DNA from 4 places in the Streptomyces sp. NBC_01260 genome. Region 2 is predicted to be linked to each of the others. Evidence: riboswitches for the same ligand, from Rfam matches in the RefSeq annotation. Region 2 holds a riboswitch; each other region holds the start of a gene.

Region 1 (5,305 bases), 150 kb from region 2:
GCTGTGAGGCGTCCTCGGCGAAGGTGGTGTCGCGGACGTGGTGCGGGGCCTCGATCCTCCGGCGGTCGCGGACGAACCGGGCGAGCTGGGCGGCGGCTTGCTCGGCTGTCAGGCTGGTGACGGCGTTGACCGTGGTCTTGCCGGTCTTGCGGTCGGCGCACCGCCGCTTGATCTGGAGGGCCGGGGCCCGAGCGCCCGGCTTCGACTATGCCCTGGCCGTACGCTCCGATCACCGCCTGGACACCAAAGGCGGAGGCTTCACCACTACCGCCCTGGCCGGCTGCGTCCCGGCCCGCTCCTGGATGCGGATGCGCACCGGCCACGGCCTCAAGGGCGACCGCCACTACGACTGGGGATCAGCCGCACCGTCATGCCGCCCGACCCCAGGGTTCGACGCAGCCCCGATTCCCTTGACCGAAGAAGTAGGGGCCCCGCAGGCCGATGGTGAACGGTCGAGTTGGGCGCCCCCCCGTGTTCGCTGGTGCTGGTACTGCCGTGGACGGCCTGTTCCAAGCCGGTTGATCCAGCGCTGACGGCTTCGTAACGTCTATCTTTCACGGCGGCTGCTGGAGGCGTACCGGGGGGCGTAGCGCTCATGGACGGGCCGGGACCCGGCCCAGCCCGTCCGCATCTCTTGTCGGCAGCATGGTCCCGCCGGGCCGACTGCCCGGCGGGACCATGCGGCGTTCAGGCCGGGGGCTGGCTGTCGCTGGTGGTGACGCGTACGTGGTCGACGACGAGTTGCTGGGGGAAGGTGGTGTTGTTGTCGGGGTCGCCGGGCCAGTAGCCGCCGACGGCGAGGTTGAGGATGAGGAAGAAGGGTTTGTTGAAGGCCCAGGTGTTGCCGCCGGTGTCGGCGGGGGTGCGGTGCTGGTAGACGTTGCCGTCGACGGACCAGGTGACGGAGTCGGGTGCCCAGTCGATGGCGAAGGTGTGGAAGGCGTCGGCGAAGGCCTGGCCGCCGGGGAGGGTGTATCCGGCGCCGATGCCCGCGGAGCCTGAGTAGCCGGGGCCGTGCAGGGTGCCGTGGACGGTGGAGGGTTCGAAGCCGACGTTCTCCATGATGTCGATCTCGCCGGAGTTGGGCCAGCCGACCTGTCCGATGTTGTCACCGAGCATCCAGAAGGCGGGCCACATGCCCTGGCCGCGCGGGATCTTCATCCGGGCCTCGACGTGGCCGTAGGTCTGGGTGAACTTGCCCGAGGTGTTCAGCCGGGCGGAGGTGTACTGGCAGGTGCCGTACCAGCACTGGTAGTTGTTCGGGTTCTCCTTGCGCGCGGTGATGACCAGATGGCCCTGACCGTCCAGCGCGGCATTGCTGCTGCCCGCCGTGTAGTACTGCCGCTCATGGTTGTTGACGTTGTCACCGGTCTCGGTCTGCCACTTGCCGCCGTCCACGGCGGAACCGGCGGCGCCGTCGAAGTCGTCGGTGAACGTCGCGGCGGCGGGCGCCTGGGCCGTGACGGATCCCTGCGCTGCGGGAGACGGTGCGGGGGCGCCGGAGGCGAAGCCGGAGGTGGCCGAGACGAGGGCGAGCACCGAAAGTGCCGAGACCAGGAGGCGCCTGGTCAGGTGGGGGGAACTCATGGAATTTCCTTTCCGTACAGGACGGAGGAAAAGCGACTCGCCATGCATATGACAAGTGGGGCCATGGCGGCCACGTGGGGGAGTTGAGGCCTTAGTTCACTACGTGATTTAAGAAGTGAACCAAGACCGTGTCAAGGCTCCGTACGGACCACAGTTCTTGCACACACCGAACCCACAGCCCCTCGGTCCGTTCGTCAGGTCTCCGGCTCCGCCGCGAGCGGCCGGCCGCAGCGCAGGTTCCACCGCCCCGACCTGCCGCTGAGCTCCGTGACCGTCAGCGGGGCCACGTCCAGCCGCCAGAAGGCCTGCGGCGGCAGGTCCAGTGCGTGGACGGCCGCGGCGCGGATCACGGCAGGCTCGGCCACCCCCAGCACCGGGCCGTCGTCACTCCCGCGCAAGGAGTCGAGCCATGCGCCCACTCGGGCGCACAGCTCCAGCAGCGACTCACCCCCGTGCGGAGCGGCGGACGGATCCGCCAGCCAGGCCGCCACCCGATCCGGCTCGTCCGCGCTCACCTCGGTGAGCCGCGCGCCGGACCAGCGGCCCATCTCCCAGTCCCGCAGGGCGTGTTCGGGATGGCACCGGAGTCCCAGCGCGTCCGCGGTGGTGGCGCAGCGCAGGGACGGTCCCCGCAGGCGCCTGCCCGCGGCCGACACCGCGTCCGCGGCTGCCCGGGCCTGCCGGAGCCCGGAGTCGTCAAGTGGTGCGTCGCCGGCGAACCGGGCCTCGCGCAGCGCGGCGTTCATCGCCGGTGAGATCAACATCACCCGTACCGTCATTACCGCTCTCAACTCCCTGAACTGTGCCCACTTGGTCAAGCACACCACGGCATCCGGGCCCCGGGGTGCCCCGGGTGGCGCCATGGCGGCGCCCGCGCCCAGACGGTATGGTCGCGACGACATGACGAGGGTGTGACGGAAGTCCGGTGAGAATCCGGCACGGTCGCGCCACTGTGAACCCGTACCTGTGCGGTAAGTCAGACCCAGCACCTTCGTCTCAGGCACCACGATCGGGACGCGTGTTCCCACAGGAGGTTCTGCCATGGCACAGACTGCTGCCCCCGCCACCGGCGCACCCGCCATCACCCCCATCTCGCTCAAGGCCATTGCCCCTTGGGCGGTCTTCTTCGGCGTCGTCATGCTGATCCTGCTCTACTTCGTCGGCGCCGAGCAGGGCGCCACCTCCGTCATCTCGGGCGCGGGCGTGCACGAGTGGGTCCACGACGGCCGTCACCTGCTCGGTTTCCCCTGCCACTGACCCACCGGGCTGATCCAGGGGAATCCCTCATGAACTCCATATCTGTCAGAGCTCTACTGGTCCGCGGCATGCTGGCCGGCCTCGTCGCGGGCGCGCTCGCGCTGATCGTCGCCTACTGCCTCGGTGAGTCCCGCGTGGACGCGGCCATCGCCCTCGAAGAGGCGCACAGCCACGACCACGGCGGCGGCGAGGAACTCGTCAGCCGCACCGTGCAGTCCACCGCGGGCCTCGCCACCGGCGTACTCGTCTTCGGAGTGGCCATCGGCGGCATCGCCGCACTCGTCTTCTGCTACGCGCTCGGCCGGATGGGCCGGTTCGGCCCGCGGGCCACGGCGGCGCTGATCGCGGGAGCTGCCCTGCTGGCCGTGTACGTCGTGCCGTTCCTGAAGTACCCGGCGAATCCGCCGGCGGTCGGCAACCCCGACACCATCGGCAAACGCACCGCGCTGTTCTTCCTGATGGTCGCTCTCAGCGTGCTGCTGGCCGTCGTCGCCGTCATCCTCGGCAAGCGGCTGGCTCCCCGCACGGGTGCCTGGAACGCGACGATCACCGCAGCGGCCGGCTATGTGCTGCTGATCGGCCTCGCGTACGCCTTCCTGCCCTCGTTCAACGAGGTCGGAAAGGACTTCCCGGCCACCCTGCTGTGGCAGTTCCGGCTGGCCACGCTCGCGGTCCAGTTCACGCTCTGGACCACCTTCGGCCTGGTCTTCGGCTACCTCACCGAACGGCTGCTGGTGCCGAGGGCCGGGGCGGTCACGGCCGGCAGCGGAACGGCGAAACGAGCCGCCACCGCCGCAGGCTGACCGACGCGGACACGGTCCGGGCCGGAGTACGGCTGAACCCGCAGGGTGCGATCCCGGCGGGTTCAGCCGTCTCCGGCCCCGCCTCACTCCTGCCGCACCGCGTCGTCCCAGTCCATCCGGTAGTGCTTCAGGAGCGAGTCCTGCCTCACCAGACGCATGCCCGCGGCCGTCATGACGCGCTGGGACGCGAGGTTGTCGAGGTCGGCGTCCCCGTGCACGCAGGCGACGCCCCGGGCGCGGGCGAACCGCAGCAGCGCGCGGAGCGCCTCGGAGGCGTACCCCATGCCCTGGACCGACGGCACGAGTCCATAACCGATCGTGACGTGCCCGTCCCCGTCGGGTACGCCGTGGAACCCTATCCCGCCGATCACCGGCCCGTCCTCGCCGAGCTGTATCTCGTAGGAGCCGAACGGGCTCGGATCCCCGGTGTCCGCACAGGTGTTGAGGAAGCGCGCGGCCGCCGCCCGCTCGCCCGGGGAGGGGTACCCGGCTGCCCAGCGGACGCCGTCCGGCGGCAGGCCCTCCACCACGTGCTCGGCATCGGAGACGCTTATCGGGCGGAGCAGGAGGCGTGGCGTGCCGAGAACAGTCATGACTCAGCTGACTATCACGCGCCAGGAACGGGCCGCACCCGGATATCCTCCGGCCGCGGCCCGCCCGTACCCAATGGTTCACCGGCCTCCGGCGTTTCCCGGGGCCTGCGGCTACGCGCCGCCGGTCGGGGTGAAGTCCCCGGACAGCGCGGCCGCCACCCGCAGGTGCGTGGCCGCCTCCGTCCGGCGCCCCTGCCGCTCCAGTGTGCGGCCGAGCATCAGCCGTGCGTAGTACTCGACGGGATCGAGCTCCAGCACCGCGCGCAGCTCCGTCTCGGCCCGGCCGAGCCGCGCCGAGTGGTAGTAGGCCCTGGCCAGCAGCAACCGCGGCGCGACCTGCTCGGGCGCCTCCTCGACGAGCCCGCCCAGAATCCGGGCGGCGACCATGTACTCCTTCGCCCCGAAGAAGAACTGTGCGCGCTCCCACCGCTCGGCGGCGGTACCGAACTCGTAGTAGGTGTCGCTCATCCGTCCTCTTCGGTCGAGGTACGCCGCCGGGCCGGTCCCGTACGCGTCCAATCGCCACAACACCAAGATATGGTTTAACATTCCACTAAATTTTCGGCGTGGGCGACGCCCGCCCCGACCCGCACGGGAATAGGTTGAGCGCCATGAGCAATCTCGATCGCCAGGCCGCGCCCTCCGTCTGTGGAGGGCGCGGCTTCGTCGTCGCCGAACCGGTACGTGAACTCCTCACCCCGCGCCGGGTGAAGCTCGGGGAGTCCACCGAAGTGCGCAGACTGCTGCCCAATCTGGGCCGCCGCATGGTCGGTGCGTGGGCCTTCGTCGATCATTACGGCCCCGACGACATCACCGACGAGCCCGGCATGCAGGTGCCACCCCATCCCCACATGGGCCTGCAGACGGTCAGCTGGCTGCACGAGGGCGAGGTCCTGCACCGCGACAGCCTCGGCAGCCTGGCGACGATCCGCCCGTACGAACTCGGCCTGATGACCTCGGGCCGGGCGATCAGCCACTCCGAGGAGAGCCCCAGGTCGCACGCCGCGCTGCTGCACGGCGCTCAGCTCTGGGTTGCGCTCCCGGACGCCCACCGCGACGTCGAGC
Region 2 (5,305 bases):
TCACGAAGACGTTGGAGCCCACCCCGGCGAGTGCAACACACACTGATCGACCTGGGTGATGGCGAAGGAGGCGAGGCCTGTCGCAGTCGTCGGGGTCACGGATCTGGCAGGCGTTCGGGCTGCAGCCGCACCGGTCGGAGACTCTCAGACTGTCGACCGGCCCGTACGTCATCGAACGTGACACCGGCGGCCCCGTACGCGCCGCACGCAGTCGCGCCGTCGGGCGACCTGGACGCCCTCCCGCTCGACCCGTGGCCCAGCGACAAGAAGACCCTGAGCAGCCCCGCCGCCTGCGGCCACCTCGCCGAACTCCTCGCGCACCTTGGCGTCCGCGCCCTGCGCTGGGCCAAGGCAATATGTTTCCAGTCTGCAACAGATTACAGTCCGGCGTGTCGATGAACGCGGCCCCGCGAGGCGGGCGGAACCACTGTCGAGCGGCAGACGGCCGCCCCTCGCACTGAGGGCCCACGCGTCACGGATGGCGCAACGCCGACGCGCACCGCGCGACAGTCCCTTCCCCCTTGACCACACTGGGAGCCGGGACAGCCAGCCGGGGCCTGCCGCCGCGCGGGCGGATTGCGGCAGGCGAGGCCCCCCGGAACGCGGAGGCAACACGCCATGACCAGCACCACACCGGGACGCGGTGACGCACTGGTCCTGTTCGGGATCACCGGCGACCTGGCCAAGAAGATGCTGCTGCCCGCCCTCTTCCGGCTCTCGCTCCGGGGCTTCCTCCCCGAGCGGGTCGTCGGTGTCACCCACGGCGGCTGGACGCTGGAGCGACTGCGCGCGCACGCCCACGACAGCGTCGCCGACCACGGTCCCTTCGACGAGGGCGACTTCGCCCGCTTCGCCGGTGCGCTGCGGCTTGCCACCATCGACTACGACGACCCCGGGAGCTTCCGGTCCATCGCGGAACAGGCCGACGGCTGCCGCATCCTGGTCCACTACCTGGCCATCCCGCCCAACCTGTACGCGCGTGCTGCCGAACGCCTGGCCCAGGCGGGACTGAACGGTGAAGCACGGCTGGCTGTGGAGAAGCCCTTCGGTCAGGACCTGGCCTCCGCACGCGCCCTTCAGGCGGACCTGACCCGGCACTTTCCCGACGAGCGGCTGCTGCGGGTCGACCACTTCCTGGGGAAGGACGCGGTGGAGAACCTGCTCGCGTTCCGCTTCGCCAACACGATGCTCAGCGGGGTACTCCAGCGTCCGCTGATGCGCAGTGTGCAGATCACCCTGGCCGAGGACTTCGGCGTCGAGGACCGCGGCGGCTTCTACGACAGCACCGGCGCCCTGCGCGACGTCGTGCAGAACCATCTGCTGCAGATGCTGGCGTACTTCGTGATGGAGGCACCGCGCACGGGCTCCGCCCAGGACATCCTCAACGAGCGGGTACGGGCGCTGAAGGCCGTGCGCACCGTGCTCCCCGAGGACTGCGTACTCGGCCAGTACGCGGGATACCTGGACGTGCCGGGGGTGCGGCCGCAGTCGCGGACCGAGACCTATGCCGCGTTGCGGACCTGGGTCGACACGGACCGCTGGGCCGGCGTTCCGTTCACCATCCGGACGGGCAAGGCCCTTGCCAGGACGGCGACCGAGATCGTTGTCGAGTTCCACCGGCCGACCCCGCGCTACTACCACACGGCCTGCACCCAGGACGCGACTCCCGACCTGGTACGCCTGAGGATCAGCCCCCGCCCCGGCGCCTCCTTCCACCTGTTCGTCCAGCGCCCCGGCGACCCCTCCCAGGTGGAGCCGGTCACCGCGGCCGTGGACTTCACCGGCCTGAGCGGCGACAACGTGACCGCCTACGAGTACGTCCTCGCCGACGCCCTCGCCGGGGATCCCCGCCGTTTCACCCGGATGGACCTCGTCGAGGAGAGCTGGCGCATCGTCGGCGACATCCTCGACCCCGGCACGGCTCCTCTGCCGTACGAACCGGGCGGCAGCGGCCCCGAACAGGCCGAACGCCTGACGACCGATGGCCGTTGGCTGCCGCACGCCGACGCCTGACGGCCTTGCACCCGCCCGGCGCCCAGGGGCGGCGGCCGGCGGGGGCGGACACGGTGGCGCCCGCGGGCGGGTGGTTCAGCCGCGGCTGCGGCGGCGTTCGGCGGAGGACGGCGTCAGCGTGCGGAGCCGGTCACGGACGGCGCCGAGGGCATCGGCCAGCGCCTCGGTCCGGGGCTCGTCCAGTGCGTCGAACATGCCCTTCTGGACGACCGCGACATGGCCGGGGAGCACCTTCGCCAGCAGTTCGCGTCCCTCGTCGGTGAACTGCAGGTAGCTCAGGTCGCCGTCGCGCCGGAGGCTCAGGCGCCCCAGCGCAGGGCGATGGTGTCGCCCGCGTTGATCACCTTGCTCCGGCTGGCGGAGGCGAACGCGGAGCCGTCGACGCTGGCCTTCCAGGTGTTGGACCCGCTGTTGGCCTTGCCGTTGACAGTGGTGATCGTGCCGGTGCCCGACGACGGGGTCACGGCGGTCACGCAGCCGGACGGGGTGGCCGCGCCGGTGGCCGCGTCCAGGACTGTCCCGAGGGTGGTCGTGGTTCCCGTGGGTGTGAGGGCGACGGAGCAGACCTTCAGGTTCCCCGCGCCGTCGTCCACGGTCAGGGCGAGCTTCGTGGCCGTGCCCGAGGTGAGCGTTCCCTGCGCTACCCACTGTGTGGCGCCGCTGGTCGTCGGCACCGGGGGAGTGGAGGTGAAGCCGCCGCCGGCGACAGCGCGCAGGCCGTCGATCGATGCATAGGCCGCGGGGGCTGTGTCGCTGGGCAGGTACTTGAAGCCGCCGCCGGGGTTGAACTGCTGGGCGATGAGAAAGTCCACCGGCGTCTTGCCCGCGGAGGTGAGGAAGTCGCCGGTCTGCGCGTTGATGCCGCAGGCGTTGAGGCCCGAGACGGCCCAGCCGTTGGAATCGGTGTTGACGCCGAACATGGCATTGAACGCACCGCTGCCGGGCACCAGCTTGCTCTTGAGGAACGCCTTGGCCTGGGCGATGTCCGTGTCGGTGTTCGGTACCCCGGAGACGCAGAGCGCGGCCATGGCGGCCCCGGTCATGTCGATGTCGCTGGTCGCGCCGAGCTGACTCGGGTCGCCTTCCGCCTTGCTGTAGTTCCAGCCGCCGTCGTTGTGCTGGTTGGCGCGGACGCGCGTGATCAGGGAATCGCGCAGGGCCTGGGGTATGCGCTGGGCCCCTGCCTGTGTCTTGGCGCCGCCGAGGGCGAGTGCGGCGAACACGGTGCCGTTGAAGTTGGCCGAGGGTCCGAAGTAGCCCGGCTCGGATGTCTGCCAATAGCTGTAGATGTCACCGATGAGGTTGCGGGACGCGGAGACCCGGGAGGGGTCGATGCCGGCCGCGTAGGCGTTGAGAGCCGCCCGCTCGTAGTCCGTGACCACGGGTGTCGTGGAAGGCCAACTCGTTGTGGAGAGAAGGGTGCGGTACACGGATCTCGCGTTCTTCGTGGCATCGCCTCCCGGTGTGACATCGACGACAGCGGTGCCCGCGGCGGCGAGCGCGCTGAACGCCCACTCGTTCGACAGCCCGGCTCCCGCGTAGGAACCGTCGGCGGCCTGGAGGGACTTGAGGTAGGTGACGCCGTTGGTCTTCGAGGTGGCGATCTGCGCGGGCGTGGCCGTTGCCGCCGCGGGCAGCACGCTGAGGCAGAAGGCCCCGATGGAGGCGGCCGCCGTGAACGCGAGGCGGCGTGGGATCAAGTGACGGGACATGGCCTGCTCCTGGGATGAGGGGCGCGCAGACCGTACCCACGCCCCGACCGGTCGGCGGGCAGCAGCGGGCAGGGCCGCCGCCCGAACGCGTGGACCGGCTTCCTGTGGTGCATCGCCGTATGGGCATTCGGGCTCGGAACGGCCCTCAGCCGTTCCATTACCGCTGCGCGTCAGCCCCGGAGTCTCACCGGGTTCCCCCATCTGGCAGCCCAGGACGCTACCCCAGTCGGTCTGCTCCCGCCAGACACCCCGTGAAGCGCTCTTCTTCACCCGTGGCCATGTCTTGACGGGTCGTGTACATGCGTGCTGCAATCCGGCTGATACGCACTGAGTTCCAGGGGAAGCCGGTCTGATTCCGGCGCTGACCCGCAACCGTAGGCCCGGCACTGCCGGGCGAGCCGGAATGCCTGGAGCTTGATCTTCAGCGAGAAACGCCGTCGCGGACTACGGCGTGGTCGACCAGCCTGCCGCCCCACGGTACGTCGTGCGCGGTGACGGCTCCACAGCCACGTTCCTGTCCCTTCGGACACCGAACGAGGGGGCCGTGGTGAAGACCGCACAGCGAAGAGAGCGGCAGGCGGGGGCCAGAACGCTTCTGTCCTTGATGTCCGTAGCGTTCCTGTTGCTTGCCATGTCTATGACGTTTGTCGCGGTGACCCCGGCGCAGGCTGATCCCCTCGACGCCTGCACGCCTTCCAAGGGCGCGATCGTCGCTGTCGACTTCGGCCCGTTCGGGGGCGGGGTCGAGCGTGGCTGCGACGCGACACCCACCACAGGGTACGAACTCCTGCACGAGGCGGGTTTCACCACGGAGGGCACCCAGCACGACGGCCCGGCCTTCATCTGCCGTATCGGTCTCGGCTCGGGCACCCAGTACCCGACCACGGACACCGAGTCCTGCGTGCTGACCCCGCCGGCCACGGCCTACTGGTCGTACTGGCTCGCCTCGCCGGGCCAGAACAAGTGGACCTACAGCCAGTACGGGGCCATGGACCGCAAGCCCAAGGACGGCGACGTCGACGCCTGGGTGTACGGCGGCACGGACATCGGGGGCACCACCGGCAAGCCGGCCTTCACCCCCGACGAGGTACGCGCCGGAGGCGGCGGCACCGAGAGCCCCGACCCCGGCGGCACACCGACGGTCCCGGCAGGCGAGATCAACGTGCCCGCCGCAGCGGCCTGGGTCGAGGGCGCACTCACAGACGGTGAACGCGTCGTGGACGACGGCGCCGACACCGCCAACTACCTGCTGACCACCGAGGCCGCCTACGCCTTGGCCGCCGCGGACAGCGACAGCGTCACGCTCGACAAGGTCACCGCGTTTCTCGCCGCCCACACCGACGACTACGCGTATCCGGCGGGCAAGGACCAGGCTCCCGACGCGACGGCTGCCGCCCGCCTAGCCCTGCTGGCCGAGGCCACGGAGGCCGACCCGCACCACTTCGGCGGCCACGACCTGATCGCCGACCTCGTCGACAACGTCTGCGCCGCGGGCCCCGACTCGGGCAGCCCCACGCCCGGCTGCACCGCCAAGGGCGACTTCCGTAACGCCGCGTACGCCGACGGCCAGGCCCTCGCCG
Region 3 (5,305 bases), 2.1 Mb from region 2:
CGCAGGTAGTACGTCGTCTTCAGCCCCTGCTTCCAGGCGTACGCGTACATCGAGGAGAGCTTGCCGATCGTCGGCGTCTCCAGGAACAGGTTCAGCGACTGGCTCTGGTCGAGGAACGGCGTACGGGCCGCCGCCATGTCGATCAGTCCGCGCTGCGGGATCTCCCACGCCGTGCGGTACAGCGCCCGCACGTCCTCCGGGATCCAGGCGAAGCCCTGCACCGAACCGCTCGCCTCGCGCAGCGCCTCACGGGACCGCGCGTCCCACACGCCGAGCTTCTTCAGCTCGTCGACGAGGTAGGCGTTGACCTGGAGGAACTCACCGCTGAGCGTCTCGCGCTTGAAGAGGTTGGATACCTGCGGCTCGATGCACTCGTAGACGCCCGCGATCGAGGCGATCGTCGCCGTCGGCGCGATGGCGAGCAGCAGCGAATTGCGCATGCCCGTCGTCGCGACCCGGGCGCGCAGCGCGTCCCAGCGCTCCGGCCAGTTCAGCTCGGTGTCGTAGTGGTCCGGGTGCAGCACACCGCGGGCGGCCCGCGTCTCGGACCAGGCGGGGAGCGGACCCGACCGCTCGGCGAGGTCGCAGGACGCCTCGTACGCGGCGAGCATGATCCGCTCGGAGATCTTCGTCGACAGGGCCCGTGCCTCGGCTGAGTCGAACGGCAGGCGCAGCTGGAAGAAGACGTCCTGAAGGCCCATCGCGCCCAGGCCCACCGGCCGCCAGCGGGCGTTGGAGCGGCCCGCCTGCTCGGTCGGGTAGAAGTTGATGTCGACGACCCGGTCGAGGAAGGTCACGGCGGTACGGACGGTGGCGTCCAGACGCTCCCAGTCGATGGTGCCGTCGGCGACGAACGCGCCGAGGTTGACCGAACCCAGGTTGCACACGGCCGTCTCGCCGTCGTCGGTGACTTCGAGGATCTCCGTGCACAGGTTCGAGGAGTGCACGACGCGACCGGGCTCGGCGGTCTGGTTCGCGGTCCGGTTGGAGGCGTCCTTGAACGTCATCCAGCCCTGGCCGGTCTGCGCGAGCGTCCGCATCATCCGGCCGTACAGCTCACGGGCCGGCATCGTCTTGCGGGCCAGGCCCTTGGCCTCGGCCGCCCGGTACGCGGCGTCGAACGCGTCGCCCCACAGGTCGACCAGTTCGGGCACGTCGGCCGGGGAGAACAGCGACCAGGTGCCGTCCGCGTCGACCCGGCGCATGAACTCGTCCGGGATCCAGTGCGCCAGGTTGAGGTTGTGCGTGCGCCGCTGGTCCTCACCGGTGTTGTCGCGCAGCTCCAGGAACTCCTCGATGTCCGCGTGCCAGGTCTCCAGGTAGACCGCGGCCGCGCCCTTGCGCCGGCCGCCCTGGTTCACCGCGGCGACGGAGGCGTCCAGCGTCTTCAGGAACGGCACGATGCCGTTGGAGTGCCCGTTGGTGCCCCGGATCAGCGAACCGCGGGCGCGGATACGGGAGTACGAGAGGCCGATGCCGCCCGCGTGCTTGGACAGCCGCGCCACCTGGTGGTAGCGGTCGTAGATCGAGTCCAGCTCGTCCAGCGGCGAGTCCAGCAGATAGCAGGAGGACATCTGCGGGTGCCGGGTGCCGGAGTTGAAGAGCGTGGGGGAGGAGGGCAGGTAGTCCAGCCGGCTCATCAGCCGGTACAGCGCGGCGACCTCGTCCAGGGCGCGCTCGGAGTTGTCCTCGGCGAGCCCGGCGGCGACGCGCAGCATGAAGTGCTGCGGGGTCTCGACGACCTGGCGGGTGAGCGGGTGGCGCAGCAGATAGCGGCTGTGCAGGGTGCGCAGCCCGAAGTAGCCGAAGCGGTCGTCGGCGCCGTCGGCGAGGGCCTGTGCCACCAGCGCGTCGAGAGCGGCCGCGTGGAGCGTCACGAACTCGGCGGTGCGCTCCGCGATCAGACCCTCGCGGTGTCCGACGGAGACCGACGCGGAGAAGGACGTCGCGCCCTGCCCGGCCGCCTCGTCCGCGATGGTGCGGGTGAGGAGGCGGGCGGCGAGCCGGGAGTAGGCGGGGTCCTCGGAGATCAGGCCCGCGGCGGCCTCGGTGGCCAGCGAGCGCAGCTCGGCCTCGTCCGACCGGGCGTTGCGGCCGCGCAGTGCGGCGCCGGCGACGCGTCCGGGGTCGGTGTCGGGCAGATCCGCGGTGAGGTCGGTGAGGGTCCGCAGCAACGCGGTTCCCGGTCCGTCCTTCGCGGGTGCTGCGGACCGGTCCGTTCCGAAATCGGCTGCTTCGGACTCGGCCGCTGAAACCGGATCGGCTGGCGCGATGGTCACGTGGTGCTCTCCCTCGCTCGGCTCTGGGCCGGCGGGGGAACGGGGGCAGCCGGGCGGAGCCGGGCCCTGGGCGGGGCAGCACTCCGTGCGGCGTCCACCGGCCCATCCACGAGGCCCGGACGTCTGGGCATCCGGATCGGTCGAGCCGGATGCGCTGTCGGCAGGTCCTCGGACTCACGGGTGCACAAAAGCGCACCGAACACACCGTTGCGGGACAGTTCCGGATTCGCACCGGATTTCCCTGCGGCGACAGCGAGCACGAGCATACATGTGGGGGCAGTCGGATGCGGCAGCCCCCATATGTTGTGTCGCGCCACCTAACGGCGGGATGTCATGACTTCGGCGGGAGGTCCAGGCGGTACGTCAGCAGCGAGAGCCCGTCGATGGGATACCAGTCCCTTTCGGGGGTCCGCACGAAGCCGAGGCGCCCGTAGATCCTATGGGCGCCGTGCATGGCCGGCTGCGTCGACAGGGCGATCCCCGTGACCCCCGCGGTGGCCCGTGCGCGGTCGATACAGGCCCGGACGAGCGCCTCGCCCGCCCCGGCCCCGCGGGTCTCGCGGGAGACCGCGAGCATCCGGAACTCGGCCTCGTCCGCGGCCGCGATGTCCGCCCACCGGTTCCCCGGCGGGGCGTACGTCACGCCGCCCAGCACCCGCCCCCGCGCGTCCGCCGCGACGAGCACCTCGGCCTCGGCGGCCCGCCGGGCGACGTCCCGCAGCTGCACCAGATACGGATCGTCGGCGCCGAAGTCCAGCAGCCCGTCGCCGAGATAGGCCTCGGCGGTGATCTGGCCGAGGACCGCGTGCTCGGCCGGCTCGACCGGCCTGATCGTTATGTCCATGCGCGGAAGTCTGCCGCACGCCGCGGGCCCGGTCGCGGGAATTGCCGGGCACGCCCGGTCCCCGCGTCCGGCACGCGGAAGGGCCGCCGCGCCTTCCGGAGGGAGGATGCGACGGCCCGTACGTCCCGCGCGGGTGCTCCGCGGTCAGTGACCGCCCGGCGCCCCGGCCGTGGCCGGCGGGAGCTCCGCCTTCACGCCCGGGTCGCCCGCGTCCGCGGTGTAGTCGTCGGGAGAGGTCTCGTCGACCCCGGCGGGCGCCTTCACGGCGTTCAGGACGAAGGTGAGGACGACGGTGACCACGACGTTCAGCACGAACGCCGTCAGGCCGATGTAGCCGATCTCACCGATGCCCGGGATCTCCTTGGACGAGCCGCCGAAGTGCGCCTGGGTGGGGCTGGCGACCCCGTAGGCGGCGGCCGTGCCGTAGACCATGCCGACCGCCCAGCCCGCGAGGAGGGCCCAGCGGTGGAACCACCGGGTGAACAGGCCGCCGACCAGGGACGGCATCGTCTGGAGGATCCAGATCCCGCCGAGCAGCTGGAAGTTGATCGCGACCGTCTTGTCCATGGTGAGGACGAAGGCGAGCGCGCCGACCTTCACCAGCAGCGACACCAGCTTGGAGACCCTGGTCTCCTGCGCGGGGGTCGCGTCGGGCTTCAGGAAGTCCTTGTAGATGTTCCGGGTGAACAGGTTCGCCGCCGCGATCGACATGATCGCCGCGGGGACCAGTGCGCCGATGCCGATGGCGGCGAAGGCCACCCCCGCGAACCAGTCGGGGAACATGTCCTCGAAGAGCTGCGGGATCGCCAGCTGGCCGTTGTCCACCTTGACCCCGGCGGCGATCGCCATGAAGCCGAGCAGCGCGAGCAGTCCCAGCATCAGCGAGTACAGCGGCAGGATCGTGGTGTTGCGGCGGATCACGTTGCGGCTGCGGCTGGAGAGCGTCGCCGTGATCGAGTGCGGGTACATGAAGAGCGCCAGCGCCGAGCCCAACGCCAGTGTGGCGTAACCCCACTGGCCGTTCACGCCGGGTGCGAGCGCGCCGGTCGGCTTGCCTCCCGGCGGGCCCGCGAACTTCTCCTGGGCGGCGGCGAAGATGTCGTCGAAGCCGCCGAGCTTGATCGGGATGTAGATGATCGCCACGGCGATGACGAGGTAGATCAGCCCGTCCTTGACGAACGCGATCAGCGCGGGCGCGCGCAGGCCCGAGGAGTACGTGTACGCGGCGAGCACCGCGAACGCGATCAGCAGCGGCAGGTCCTTGATGAACCAGTGGGTGTTCTCCCCGCCGCCGACGCCCATCACGTCGAGCACCGCCTGGATGCCGACGAGTTGGAGCGCGATGTACGGCATGGTGGCGAGGATGCCGGTGACGGCGACGGCGAGCGAGAGCCCCTTGGAGCCGAACCGGCCGCGGACGAAGTCCGAGGTGGTGACGTAGCCGTGCTTGTGCGACACCGACCACAGACGCGGCAGGAAGGTGAAGATCAGCGGGTACACCAGGATGGTGTAGGGGACCGCGAAGAAGCCGGCCGCGCCGGCCGCGTAGACAGCCGCGGGTACGGCGACGAAGGTGTACGCGGTGTAGAGGTCGCCGCCGAGCAGGAACCAGGTGACCCAGGTGCCGAACGACCGTCCGCCCAGGCCCCATTCGTCGAGGCTGGCCTCGTTCTCGGCCTTGCGCCACCGGGCTGCCATGAAGCCGACGACCGTGACGGCCAGGAAGAAGAAGATGAAGACGCCGAGCGCGACGCCGTTCACGCCGTCCTTCATACCGACGCACCCCCCTTGCGGGCGCGCTGGTCACGCTGCCACAGCTTGTACGCGGTCATCGTGAGCGCGGTCGAGATCAGCACCCAGAGCATCTGGTACCAGTAGAAGAACGGGATGCCGATGAAGGTCGGGTCGATCTTGGCGTACGAACTCACCCAGAGCATCGCCACGAACGGCGCGATGAGGCAGAGGGCGATGACCACCCGTACGGGTGTGACGGTGGGTGGCTTTCCTTCTGGGTCTGCTGGCATTGCGGCGACTCCGTCCCCTCGCTGATCACCTGTCGTAATGCGCAGGAAATCTAGGCGAGGGTTCCGGCCAGCGTCACCCCCTGTCCGCATTGCGGTCCGGCAACGGTAGTCCGGCCGGGAGCGGACAGCCGGAACGACTCCCGGCGCAGCAGAGGTGG
Region 4 (5,305 bases), 7.7 Mb from region 2:
CACGGCCAGCACGGCGGAGCAGGTCCACACATCGGTCCAGCCGACGCCGCCGAGTGAACCCAGAAGCCAGAACAGCACCCCGCGGGTCTGCTCGGCGTCGGCGGCGGTCATCACGACGAAGGAGGTGAGCGCGGAGAACAGCTGCATGGCCGCGACCCCGGACAGGACCACCCGGTCGGTGCTGCCGCCGAGGGTGTGGCTGAGCAGCAGGACCAGCGCGAAGGAGCACAGCGCCCCGATGAACGCACCGGCCGACAGGGACACCGCTCCCCCGCCGACCCCGAGGACGACGACCACGACCGCGCCGGTCGACGCCCCGGAGGAGACACCGAGGACGAACGGGTCGGCGAGCGGGTTGCGCAGCAGCGACTGCATGACGGTGCCGCAGACCGCGAGCCCGGCACCGCAGACGGCGGCGAGCAGCGTCCTGGGCATGCGCAGGTTCCAGATGATGCCGTCCCGGATCGGGCTGAGCGGCGACTCCCCGAGCCCGAGGTGGGCCGCGACCGTGTCCCGGACGTCGTTGACGGAGATCCTGGCCGGACCGATGGTGACGGCCACCGCGACGGACAGGACGAGCAGCAGGAGCCCGCCGGCCCACAGGAGTCCGCTGCGGATGCCCCGGATGCCGGGACGCCCGCCCTCACCGGCATGGGTGAGCGCGCGCTCACTCACCTTCGCGGCCTGTTCGGTGTCCGTCACCCCGCGAGCCCGAACGTACGCAGCCCGGCGGCGACGCGCTCCACGCCCTCGACCGTACGGATCGACGGGTTCATGGCCTGGCCGCTGAGCAGCACGTAGCGCTTGTGCCGTACGGCGTCCATGTTCTTCGTGGCGGGGTTGGACTCCAGGAACGCGATCTTCCGCGAGGCGCTCTCGGCGGTCTCCGACTTGCGGGTCAGATCGCCGATGACCAGCACGTCCGGGTTGCGGTCGGCGACCGTCTCCCAGTTGATCTGCGGCCATTCCTCATGGGTGTCGTCGAAGACGTTCTTCGCGCCGAGCTCACCGGTGATGACGCCGGGTGCTCCGCAACAGCCCGCCAGGTACGGGGACTCGGAGTTGGCGAACCAGTACATCAGGGTGGCGCCGGAGGCGTCGACGCCGTCGGTGGCCTTGCGCACCCGGGCACGCAGCTCCGCCACGAGCTTCTCGCCCCGCTCCGGGACACCGAACACCTGGGCAAGGTCGCGTACTTCACGGTAGACGCTGTCCATGGTCAGCGCTCCGGTCCGGACCCCGTCGCCGTCCTTGCTGTTGTCCTTGGCGGTGCAGTCGGCGGGCGAGACGTAGGTGGGGACGCCCAGCTTCTCGAACTGCTCGCGTGGGGCGACGCCGCCCTTGGCGAGCGTCGACTCGAAGGACGCGCTGACGAAGTCGGGCTCCTGGTCCAGGACCTTCTCCGAGGAGGGACGGTTCTCGGAGATCCTCGGGACGCCGGCGTTGGCCTTCTCCAGGCCCTTCATCACCGGGTCGGTCCAGGTGGCGGTGGCGGCCAGCCGGTCGGCGAGGCCGAGCGAGAGCAGGATCTCGGTGGACCCCTGGTCGACCGGGACGGCACGGCGCGGGGCCGCCTCCACGGTGACGGTGCGCCCGCAGTTCTTCAGGGTCACCGGATAGCCGTCGGCCCCGGTGGACTTGGCTGCGGAGCTGTCCCCGCCACCACCACAGGCTGTCAGCAGGACTGTCCCCGCCATGAGCAGGGCGGCGGAGCGGGCGTGGCCGGCTATGGGCGGCACGAAGTACCTCGGCGTCTCTGGGCCCATGCGCGGGGCCCGGTGTACGGAGTTCCGCGACCCGGTGCCGGACCGCGGGTGCCAGCAGGTCTTCGGACTCGGGTTCGTACGGTCGGGACGCCTTCCCGGGAACCCATGGGTCTCCCAGTGGCTGTTGGCCCCGCCCGTCCCCCTCACCGCTGCGCGTCAGTTCCGGATTCGCACCGGATTCCCTGACCCCTACGTGGAGTTCGACTGGCCCAGGCACGCTACCACGAGCCTCTGCGCAGCTCAGCGGCGGTGCGGCCGGTGGAATGGGCGGGCCCCCGCCTGTTCCACCGGCCCGGTCGCTATGGGCGCAGGAGCGCGACCACGGCGTTGTGTCCACCGAATCCGAACGAGTGGCTGACGGCACGCCGGACGGGCAGCGCCAGCGGCTGCTTGATGACGCAGTCGATGTCGAACCCGGGCGCGGGCGCGTCCAGGTTGGCGACCGGCGGGATGATTCCGCGCTGGAGTGTGAGGATCGTCAGCCCCGCCTCGATCGCTCCGGCCGCGCCCATGCAGTGGCCCAGTACGCCCTTGGGCGCGGTGACGGGCGGCCGGTGCGGGAAGACCCGGCCGATGAGGGCGGCTTCGGCCGCGTCGTTGCGCGGGGTGGCCGTACCGTGCGCGTTGATGTGTTCGACGTCCGCGGCGTGCCAGCCCGCGTCGCGCAGCGCGGCCTCGACGGCGGCCTGGGCGACCCGGCCGTCGGGGTGCGGGCTGGTGGGGTGGTGGGCGTCGGTGGTGGCGCCGGTGCCCGCGAGCAGCGCGCGCGGCTCGGCGCCCCGGGCCTCGGCGTCGGCGGCGCGCTCCAGCACCATGACGGCGGCGCCCTCGCCCATGACGAGCCCGGCCCGGTCGGCCGAGAAGGGCCGGCTGAGCCGGGACAGGTCCCCGTCCGCGCGGGCGGCCGCGCCGGATCTGGCGAATCCGGTCATGGCGATCGGGAAGAGGGTCGATTCGGTGGCTCCCGCGATCGCCAGGTCGCACTGCCCGGTGACGAGCAGGTCCCGGGCCACGGACAGTGCGGTGATCCCGGACGAGCAGGCGGTGCAGGGCGCCAGGCTGGGGCCCGTGGCGCCCATCTCGATCGCGATCTCGGCCGCGGGCATGTTCGGGATGGTGAGCAGGATCCCGGACGGCGAGGTCGCCTCGGGCCCGCGCCGTTCCAGCACCAGTGCCTGATCGGTGAGACCGGCGGAGCCGCCGCTGCTGGTACCGACGACGACCGCGACCCGGCTGCCGTCCCAGCCTCCCGGGTCGACTCCCGCGTCGGCGACCGCCTCCCGTGCGGCGAGTACGGCGAATTTGGCGTACCTGCCCATGCGGTAGGCCGTGCGGCGGCCGATCGCGGCGTCCAGGTCGATGCCGTCGACCGTGCAGGCGAAGTCGATCGCGCACCCTGCGAGTGCGGGGACGGTGCGGGCCGGGCTGACCCCGGCGCACACACCGTCCCAGGTGGACTCGGTGTCGTTGCCGACCGGGGTGATCATTCCCAGACCGGTGACGGCGATGGCCGGCGTCGTCATCGGGCGTTGCCCACCGGTGCCTGGCCGCCGGCCGACGCCCGGAGGAACTCCGTGAGCCCGGCGAGGCTGGTGTCCCTGTGCAGGGTGCCCGGGTCCAGCTCGACGCCGACGGCCTCCCTCATGACGACGGCGAACTCGGCGACTGCCAGGGAGTCCATGTCCAGGCTGTCCATCGTGGATTCCGGGAGAATCTCGGCCACGGGCACCCTGAAGGTACGGCTGAGTACCTCGGTGATCGTGGGGTGAATCGCGCTCATGGTCTTCCTCTCCATCATGCCCGTCCGGCGGGGGTGTCCGGAGCGCTGCCTCTCACGCCCCGACGCCGAAGTAACTGAGCAGCGTCCGTCCAGTTACGCCTTGCGGCGAACCGATTCGCCTCCGCGGGGCCGCTCCCCCGGGCACCACCGCGACAACACGGCCGCGGTGCCCCAGAAGGCCAGGAGTACGACACCGACTCCGAGGCCCTGTGCCGCCGCGGCCGCACGGCGCAGCCGCACGGGTGTTCCCTGCTCCGTCCCGGCCGTCATCGATCCCCCGCGGGTACCTGCCTCTCGCCCGTGTGCCAGGACGCCTCCAGGTCGTCGTACGCCTCCGCGTAGCGGGCTCCCGCGATGGGCCAGTCGGCGAGCAGTTCCGCCGGCAGCGCGAAGGAGCCGGCGAGTTCCGGCAGGTGGACCGCGACGGCGGCGACGAGCTGCTCGGTGGCCTCCGTCAGCCCTTCGACCTGGTCGGCCGTGAGGTGACCGGCGACGAGCAGGTCCCCGCTGTTGCGTTCGACCCAGCGCAGCGCGAACAGCCGGGCCAGTTCGGTCAGCCGCTCGCGGGCAGGCCCCTCGGGCAGGCCCTCGACCGCGTCCGCGTACGCGTCGGCCGCCTGCCGGTAGGCGTGCGCCTCGACGCCTCGCAGCGCGGGCCCGGACCCCGTGTTCCACCGCTTCAGCGGGCCACCGTGCGGGGCCCGTGCCATGCGTGCGCGGGAGCGGGCGAACTGGATCCGCTCCACCTGGGCCAGGAGCCGGCCGAGGTAGCGCAGATCGTTCAGGTCGCCGTCCGGCCGGCCGGACGCGGTGCCCCACGCGTCCAATGCCTCGGGCATCGCTGAGATGACCATCTCGGCCGCCGCCTTGGCGTGGATGGCCAGGTTGTCGCCCTCGGCGGTGATGGCGCCCTCCACCGCGGTGACGAGTTCGGTCATTCCGTTGTTCTCCAGCAGTCCCTGGGCTCCGCACCGTTCCCGGCATTCGACGATCACGGACCGGGCCTGCCAGGTGATCCAGCCCTTGGCGATGTCGACCAGCTGCCCGGCCGCCGCGCGCTCCGCCGCCGGGCCGCGCACCGCGGCCTCCCAGCGGTCGAGGACCCGTCGGTGCAGCAGGCTCATCGCGAAGACGGTGGCCATGGCCCCGGCCAGCGGGCCGTGGTGGCTGCGGTGGGCCATCACCGGCAACGGCGGCAGCGCACGGCCCCCGGAGACATACCGGTGGCCGGAGTAGCGGACCGCGATGGCAAGGGTGGCCCGGGCGGAGCCGACCGCACTGGCGCTCATGCAGATGCGGCCCGTGGTGACGCGGCCGATGGAGGCGAGGAATCGGCGTCTGCGGCCGGCGGTGCCGCTGCGGAACACCCCGTCGTCGCCGACCCGCCCCTGCTGGCCGCCGAGCAGTGCCTCGCGCCCCACGAATACCTGGTCGAAGGAGGTCAGACAGTGGTCCACGGGACTGCCCAGCCGTGCCGGAAGCCTGCGGATCCGTACCCCGGGCAGGGCCTGCGACGAGTCGGTGAGCGGCACCAGCAGCAGGAAGACCCCGTGGTCGGCTCCCTCGACGAGGAGCCGGGCGGCGACGAGTCCCGACTTGGGGCCGCCGGCCCGGCTGGTGTTGGGCATGAACTTCTGCGCGCCCAGGTGCGGCGTGTGCAGCACGAATCCGTCCCGGGCACGGTCGTAGGTGGCCGTCGTCTCGACCGCGGCGGCGTCATTGCCGTGCGCCACCTCCGTACAGAGGAAGGTCCCGATGC

What was found. Region 2 has a riboswitch for cobalamin ahead of OG322_RS02070 (hypothetical protein). Riboswitches for the same ligand answer to the same signal wherever they lie in the genome.
Region 1: linked by a shared signal. The riboswitch ahead of OG322_RS01475 (CbtB domain-containing protein) and the one ahead of OG322_RS02070 (hypothetical protein) in region 2 are both predicted to bind cobalamin.
Region 3: linked by a shared signal. The riboswitch ahead of OG322_RS11010 (ribonucleoside-diphosphate reductase subunit alpha) and the one ahead of OG322_RS02070 (hypothetical protein) in region 2 are both predicted to bind cobalamin.
Region 4: linked by a shared signal. The riboswitch ahead of OG322_RS36095 (ABC transporter substrate-binding protein) and the one ahead of OG322_RS02070 (hypothetical protein) in region 2 are both predicted to bind cobalamin.

The regions. Positions count from the first base shown of each region.
Region 1 covers NZ_CP108464.1:306,413-311,717, reverse strand. The annotation lists partial or broken gene OG322_RS01485 (glycoside hydrolase family 16 protein) at 703-1,587, opposite strand; gene OG322_RS01480 (histidine phosphatase family protein) at 1,782-2,366, opposite strand; adenosylcobalamin (AdoCbl) riboswitch at 2,490-2,583, shown strand; gene OG322_RS01475 (CbtB domain-containing protein) at 2,629-2,844, shown strand; gene OG322_RS01470 (CbtA family protein) at 2,874-3,647, shown strand; gene OG322_RS01465 (GNAT family N-acetyltransferase) at 3,731-4,240, opposite strand; gene OG322_RS01460 (tetratricopeptide repeat protein) at 4,352-4,708, opposite strand; gene OG322_RS01455 (pirin family protein) at 4,852-5,305, shown strand, end outside.
Region 2 covers NZ_CP108464.1:459,225-464,529, reverse strand. The annotation lists gene OG322_RS02085 (helix-turn-helix domain-containing protein) at 1-59, shown strand, start outside; gene zwf (glucose-6-phosphate dehydrogenase) at 619-2,013, shown strand; gene OG322_RS02075 (hypothetical protein) at 2,089-2,244, opposite strand; gene OG322_RS02070 (hypothetical protein) at 2,313-3,725, opposite strand; cobalamin riboswitch at 3,833-3,960, opposite strand; cobalamin riboswitch at 4,064-4,133, shown strand; gene OG322_RS02065 (prenyltransferase/squalene oxidase repeat-containing protein) at 4,330-5,305, shown strand, end outside.
Region 3 covers NZ_CP108464.1:2,575,188-2,580,492, reverse strand. The annotation lists gene OG322_RS11010 (ribonucleoside-diphosphate reductase subunit alpha) at 1-2,279, opposite strand, end outside; cobalamin riboswitch at 2,422-2,545, opposite strand; gene OG322_RS11005 (GNAT family N-acetyltransferase) at 2,611-3,123, opposite strand; gene mctP (monocarboxylate uptake permease MctP) at 3,268-4,896, opposite strand; gene OG322_RS10995 (DUF3311 domain-containing protein) at 4,893-5,147, opposite strand.
Region 4 covers NZ_CP108464.1:8,111,105-8,116,409, reverse strand. The annotation lists gene OG322_RS36100 (FecCD family ABC transporter permease) at 1-702, opposite strand, end outside; gene OG322_RS36095 (ABC transporter substrate-binding protein) at 699-1,766, opposite strand; cobalamin riboswitch at 1,803-1,990, opposite strand; gene OG322_RS36090 (beta-ketoacyl-[acyl-carrier-protein] synthase family protein) at 2,066-3,289, opposite strand; gene OG322_RS36085 (acyl carrier protein) at 3,286-3,546, opposite strand; gene OG322_RS36080 (acyl-CoA dehydrogenase family protein) at 3,813-5,305, opposite strand, start outside.